2 linked regions of the Novipirellula artificiosorum genome follow. The protein of the gene in region 2 interacts with the protein of the main gene of each other region in a pairwise test. Links are inferred from orthologs where the notes say so. Each region holds a gene or a part of one and is shown on either strand. Other genes may lie near its edges.

The links.
Region 1: the proteins of nusG (region 2) and rho interact in binary tests that used the Escherichia coli proteins (3 or more experiments, as listed by UniProt). The link is inferred for Novipirellula artificiosorum from one-to-one orthologs.

What each region holds. Positions count from the first base shown.
Region 1 is NZ_SJPV01000001.1:862,750-865,929, forward strand. What follows is about bases 1-2,855. They hold rho (transcription termination factor Rho), read left to right. Parts: upstream 1-601; coding sequence 602-2,110; downstream 2,111-2,855. Other genes in these bases: coaE (dephospho-CoA kinase), read left to right, coding at 1-424; ribH (6,7-dimethyl-8-ribityllumazine synthase), read left to right, coding at 2,100-2,567; nusB (transcription antitermination factor NusB), read left to right, coding at 2,716-2,855. Outside these bases: more of nusB, read left to right, coding at 2,856-3,147. UniProt on the Escherichia coli protein: Facilitates transcription termination by a mechanism that involves Rho binding to the nascent RNA, activation of Rho's RNA-dependent ATPase activity, and release of the mRNA from the DNA template.
Region 2 is NZ_SJPV01000007.1:402,120-405,409, reverse strand. Bases 322-3,286 are described here. They hold nusG (transcription termination/antitermination protein NusG), read left to right. Parts: upstream 322-1,449; coding sequence 1,450-2,124; downstream 2,125-3,286. Other genes in these bases: Poly41_RS20250 (hypothetical protein), read right to left, coding at 2,635-3,286; rplK (50S ribosomal protein L11), read left to right, coding at 2,213-2,638; secE (preprotein translocase subunit SecE), read left to right, coding at 814-1,257; tuf (elongation factor Tu), read left to right, coding at 322-520. Also shown: more of tuf, read left to right, coding at 1-321; more of Poly41_RS20250, read right to left, coding at 3,287-3,290. UniProt on the Escherichia coli protein: Part of the processive rRNA transcription and antitermination complex (rrnTAC). The complex forms an RNA-chaperone ring around the RNA exit tunnel of RNA polymerase (RNAP).

The sequences.
Region 1 (3,180 bases), on a different replicon or contig from region 2:
CGGGGATGACGACGAAAGCCAGCGGGGGTTACAATACTTAGAGTCGGTGCTTCATCCGCCAACCCGGATCGAGATCACGCGAAGGCTTCGCGAAGCGGAATCCGCTGGGGTTCAGGTTGCCGTGTTAGACGTCCCGCTGCTTTTCGAATCGAAGTGGGACCGAAGCTGCGACGAGGTTTGGTGCGTCAAATCAACCTGGGCACACCGATTGCAGCGAGCACAACAACGAGGCTGGGATGAGGCCGAGCTTCGAAAACGAGAATCGAAACAGCTTGCGATGGAACAGAAATGCCGGCTCAGTCAGCGGGTTCTGACAAACGACCGAGGACTCGATGACCTTTGCTGCCAAGTTCGACAAAACTGGGACATATTGACTCACTCGGATGCTCACTATGTCACCGACGCACACTGCCAGGATCCTTAGCAAGACCGATGAGTTGAAAAGTTGCCGAGTTCAAACAGCGTTCGAAGCTGTTTTCGTCCCTGCAGCATTTTGAATAAGATTCCGCTTCCCAATTCCCCCCATCTCAACAACCAGCACTTCGCTCTTTTCCATCTCCCCCCCCTGCTCACTTCCCGCCATCACGTGGGACCTTACATCATGCAACCCAATCGGCCATCTCGCCCGCGAGATCAGCGTGGTTCGAGTGACAACAACGGACCGCGAGAGTATCGCAATTACCGACGTCAAAACGACCGACCTCGTCATCCCGACAAAGAGGTGGATCAGCGTATCCGTGAACTGGACGCGGAACGCGACCCGCTATCGCTGCCCGAAGAGATCGTCAGCGAAGCAAACAAGTGCGGCGAGAAAGTTGGCATTCCCAGTGCCGATCACGACACACCGCAGCTTAACATCGCTCAGTTGCAGCGGATGCCAATCGAAGAATTGAACGAGATCGCGGCCCGCGAGGGGATTGCCGAGGTCAAAGGGGGGAAACAGGAGCTGATCTTCAGCATCTTGAAGCACCGCATGAAGGCGGGCGGCTTGATGTTCGGCGAAGGCACGCTCGAAATCCTGCCGGATGGTTTCGGGTTCTTGCGTAGTGCCGACTACCACTATGTATCGTGCCCAGACGACATCTACGTTTCGCCGAGTCAGATCCGACGCTTCGGCTTGCAAACCGGCAGCCATGTTGCGGGTCAAATCCGGCCTCCGAAGGAAAACGAACGCTACTTCGCTCTGCTGCGAATCGAAGCGATCAACCGTTTGGATCCGATGCAGCGTCAGCACCAAAAGCCGTTCGATGAGTTGACGCCTTTGCATCCCAACAAGCGGATCATGATGGAGCATGACAGCAAAGAATGGAGCACACGTGTGGTCGACATGTTGACCCCGATCGGGTTTGGTCAACGCGGTTTGATTGTCAGCCCACCGCGAGCGGGCAAGACAATTCTGATGCAACAACTTGCTCGTGCCGTACTGGCCAACTATCCCGAAGCCTATGTCTTTGTGTTGCTGATTGACGAACGCCCCGAAGAGGTCACCGATATGGAGCGCGAAGTGCGCGGCCCCCAATGCGAGGTGATCAGTAGCACGTTCGATGAACCCGCCCAGCGGCACATCCAGGTCGCACAGATGGTGATTGAGAAAGCCAAGCGGATGGTCGAAGCAGGAACCGATGTCGTGATCTTCTTGGACTCGATCACACGACTCGCACGCGCGCACAACAGCGACGGCGAATCGACTGGCAAACTACTTAGCGGGGGGTTAGACGCGGGGGCGCTGCAAAAACCAAAGGCCCTGTTCGGATCGGCGAGAAAGGTCGAAGAAGGGGGGTCGCTGACGATCCTTGCAACCGCCTTGGTCGATACCGGCAGCCGTATGGACGACATCATCTTTGAAGAATTCAAGGGAACGGGGAACCTGGAAATCGTACTCGATCGTACCTTGGTGGATCGAAGGGTCTGGCCCGCGATTGACATTGGCAGCAGCGGAACGCGGCGAGAAGAAATGTTGATGGACCCCGAAGAGCATCGTCGCATTTCCGGTCTTCGCCGAGCAATCGCCGGGTTGGCACCAGCCGATGCGATGCAGAACCTGCTGACCCAACTTCGTAAGACGCAAAACAATGCCGAATTTTTGATGAGTTTGAAGGATGTCGATTGAACGAACGGGACTCGATGGCAAACTGCCAAAGGGACGAATCGCGATCATCGCAAGTCGCTACAACCCTGCAATTTGTGATTCGTTGGTCAAGGCCGCCGTCGCAACCCTCTGCGAAGCGGGCGTTGATTCGCAAAGCATCGTCGTCGTCAGGGTTCCTGGCGCCTGGGAATTGCCGCTGGTGGCTCGTAAAATGATCGACAAAGCAAAGGTGATCGGGGTGGTCACCCTGGGCTGTGTGATCAAAGGCGAAACGACCCACGATGAACACATCAACCGGGCAGTCAGCTTGTCACTGATGCAACTGTCGATCGAAACGCGGATCCCGATCGGATTTGGCCTCTTGACTTGCAACACCGTGGAACAAGCGTTGCAGCGAAGTGGTGGGAACGTTGGCAACAAGGGCGAAGAAGCCGCCGGAGCCGTGATCGAGATACTGCGGCTCGATAGCCAACTGTAAGCAACGTCTTTGCAGCGATCGTGGATTCTTGATGCCGATTCCGTTTGCCCCTAATCGGCGCGTGACCCGTTTGCTTCTAGAATCGTTGCACCGTCGAAGTTGCGCGGTGCTGATTCCCGTTTCCTCTGTTTGAAGTTGTTAGGTTCGAATGTCCACTCGCCGCCGCGCCCGCGAGATCGTATTGCAACTGCTGTACGAAGCGGACATCAATGACGCTCGTGAAGAGGACGCTGCGATGCAGTTCATCCGATCGCGACTTCAAGGCCGAAAAGCTTTAACGGTGTTTGCTCATCAGTTGCTCGTTGGAACGCTAAAAAACCGCGACGCCATTGATGTCCAGCTCTCTAAATTGGCGACCAACTGGACGCTACCACGGATGGCGGTGACCGATCGTAATGTGCTACGGCTGGGGGCATACGAAATCCTCTTCGCGGACACACCCGGCCGCGTCGCTGTCAACGAAGCGATCGTCCTCGCCAAACGTTACGGCGACAAGAACAGCCCTCGCTTCGTCAACGGGGTCCTCGACCGACTCTACAAGGATCTCGCGGGCCAGCCGCAAGCGGACAAGCCGACTTAGACGAGGTGCGAGCGGACGCCGGATCACTGACGG
Region 2 (3,290 bases):
AGGTCGCGGAACGGTTGCGACCGGTCGTATCGAGCGTGGCATGGTCAAGGTTGGCGACGAAGTCGCAATCGTCGGACTCGCCGATGCACCTGTAAAGACCACCTGCACCGGCGTCGAAATGTTCCGCAAGGAAATGGGCGAGGGGCGTGCCGGAGACAACGTTGGTTGCCTGCTTCGTGGCGTCAAGCGTGAAGACATTCAACGCGGTCAATGCTTGGCAAAGCCAGGCTCGATCACGCCGCACACCAAGTTTGAAGCAGAAGTCTACTGCTTGAGCAAGGACGAAGGCGGCCGTCACACGCCGTTCTTTAGCGGTTACCGTCCTCAGTTCTACTTCCGAACGACCGACGTCACGGGCACAGCCAACTTGGTTGACGCTGAAATGTGCATGCCCGGCGATAACGTCAAGGTCGAAGTCGAACTTCACAAGCCGATCGCGATGGACGATGGTGTTCGTTTCGCGATTCGCGAAGGTGGCCGTACCGTCGGCAGTGGTGTTGTTACGAAGATTCTTTCCTAAACCCACTTTGCAAATGACAAAAACCGATGGCCAGCGGGGTTTTATGCCTCTGTTGGCCATTGGCTTTTTGTAGCAGATTCGTTACGATTTCGCGAAGTTCGAGAAATCACTCGATCGATCAGAAATCACTCAGGGGTGTAGCTCAATTGGCAGAGCACTGGTTTCCAAAACCAGCGGTTGAGAGTTCAAGTCCCTCCGCCCCTGCTTTGACCACAAAAATCATGCATCGAAGTTTACCGCTGCAAAGGACTTGCAGTCTTGCAGTCGCCAGGGATCACTTTTAGGAGCAAACGGTGTCACGAGACATTGCGGGGACAAACAGTGCCCCACTTACGAGCGAATTGTTCCATACCTCGGTTTACAAGCCAAACCAGGGACGGATCGTTCGACAATTGACATGCTTAGCCATCTGGGTGATCGTCGCCCTGGGTAGTTGGAGCTTGTATGCGACACTGCGCGGTTATTTTCCCACCGGATCCTACGTTGCCCCGGTTGCCTCGGGGTTGCTGCTCGCGATCGGAGCTTGGGTCGGGTACCGTTTGGTCAACTGGCCACAATTCGCTGATTTTCTGATTGCCGTCGAAGCGGAAATGAACAAGGTCACCTGGCCGAGTAAGGATGAGCTGATTCGAGCTTCGATCGTCGTCATCTTCACGATTTTTTTCCTTGCCATCGCATTGTTCAGCTTCGACATCCTCTGGCAGTTCATCTTTAATTTCATCGGCGTGACAAGCTAACAACGTCCCTAAAGCTTTGCCGACGCCCGAACGCTGCGGTCGGCTCTTTGCTCCCTCCTAACGTATTACCGTGAACGAAGCTGGAAAACCGTGAACGAAGCCGATCCTACGAAAGACGATCTTGAGACGATGGAAAACGATGCCGACAAGGCTGCGGCCGACTCGCAGGATCAAGAGGACGCGACGGTCGAGATGACCGAAACGGTCGCTGCTGGCGGTGCAGACGATGTCGACACGGAACAGGCCTCCGCCCCTGCGCCCCCACCCCCTGCACCCAAGCCAAAGATCTCGAAGCCGAAAGTCGATACGGTAGAAGAGACCGAAGCAAAGATGGATTGGTACATCTTGAAGGTCGCGTTCAACCGCGAAGATTCCATTGCCGACGCGCTTCGAAAACGGGTCCTGATGGAGGGCATGCAAGAGTTCTTCGGTGAGATCATCGTGCCAAGCGAAGATGTAGCGACCTTCACTCGTGATGGAAAACGCCGGGTCACCAAGCGAAAATTGCTACCGGGTTACATCATGGCCAACATGATCATCAATGATGACACTTGGTTCTTGGTTCGGGAAACTGGTGGCATCAGCGACTTTACCGGAGCGGCCGGGAAGCCGATGCCGATGGAGCCTGCGGATATCGAGCGGTTTGTGAATAAGCCGGAACTGGATGACGAGGAAGAAGCACCGATCAAAACCGCCATCCCTTTCAAGGTCGGAGACCGAGTCCGCGTCAAGGAAGGCAATTTCGAGAACCAAGAGGGCGACGTCGATTCGGTGGACGAAGCGAATGGCCGCATTACCGTCATCATCAACATTTTTGGACGAAGTGTTCCGATGGAACTCGATCACTGGCAAGTCGAACCGCTGTAACGGCTCGTTGTCGGCTGTCAGCGGTTCGCTCGCAGCTTCCTTCCCTAATCATTCAACCCTATACCGAATCAAATAACGAAATAAAAAGATGGCAAAACAAGTAACCGGGGTCGCAAAGTTTCAAGTTCCTGGCGGCCAAGCTACCCCCGCGCCGCCCGTCGGAACTTCATTGGGAAAGTACGGTGTGAATCTTGGGCAATTCGTTCAAGGATTCAACGATCGAACCAAAGAATACAATGGTACCCCGATCCCGGTGATCGTCACCATCTATAGCGATCGCAGTTTCGAATTCGTCACCAAGAGCCCCCCAGCCGCATCCTTGCTGAAGCAGAGTGCCGGCATTGCTAAGGGAAGTGGCGTTCCGAACAAAGACAAGGTTGCCACCGTGACACGGGGCCAATGCGAAGAGATCGCCCAAAAGAAAATGGCAGACCTCAATGCTCGTAACCTCGATCATGCAACGCGGATGATTGAAGGCACCGCCCGCAGCATGGGCATCATCGTCGAAGGCTAGTCGAGATCCACGGTATACAAGCGGCTGAATCGAACAGGCATCTTGACTCCGTGTCGATGCATGCGGTCAGCCAGATGCCCCACGGCTTCGCCGGAGACCACCGTGTCAATTGCGTCTTGAGCGGCCAATTGATACGGCCGCAACTGTTGGCTCTTAGCCATTTGGCATGCGAGGGTTAATTGACGACAAGCTTCTTTCTTGTTGGTGCGGGTCGATGAAGTAAGCTGTCTTAGCAATCCGCCGTAAAGCAACGCCAGCACATCGGCGTAGGCATTTTGCTCTCGCTTGAGCTGTTGCAGAAAACCTCTGGCGCGCACGGCCCATTGCTCATCGCATTCTGTCTTGAGCAAATGCAGGCAGATCAACGCTCCGGTGGATAAAACGGTCACTCGCGTTAGTTGCAGCCTGCTAAATGGCAGCTTCATCAGACCTGGCCGAAGCGATTCAAACTGATCCCATGCCTTGGCAAAGTCACCTCGGTAGATCGTCAAGTGGAGGTTAGCAAGCCATTCCGTGAAGTTGAACATTTGAATGCCAACCCCGGGCATGACATGCTTGGCATTATCTTCTCGAATTTTGGCGCACTGTTCAACTTGGTCTCGCATCAGCCACGCCGATGCGCCAGCGGCACCGCTCATGACCATCCACTGAA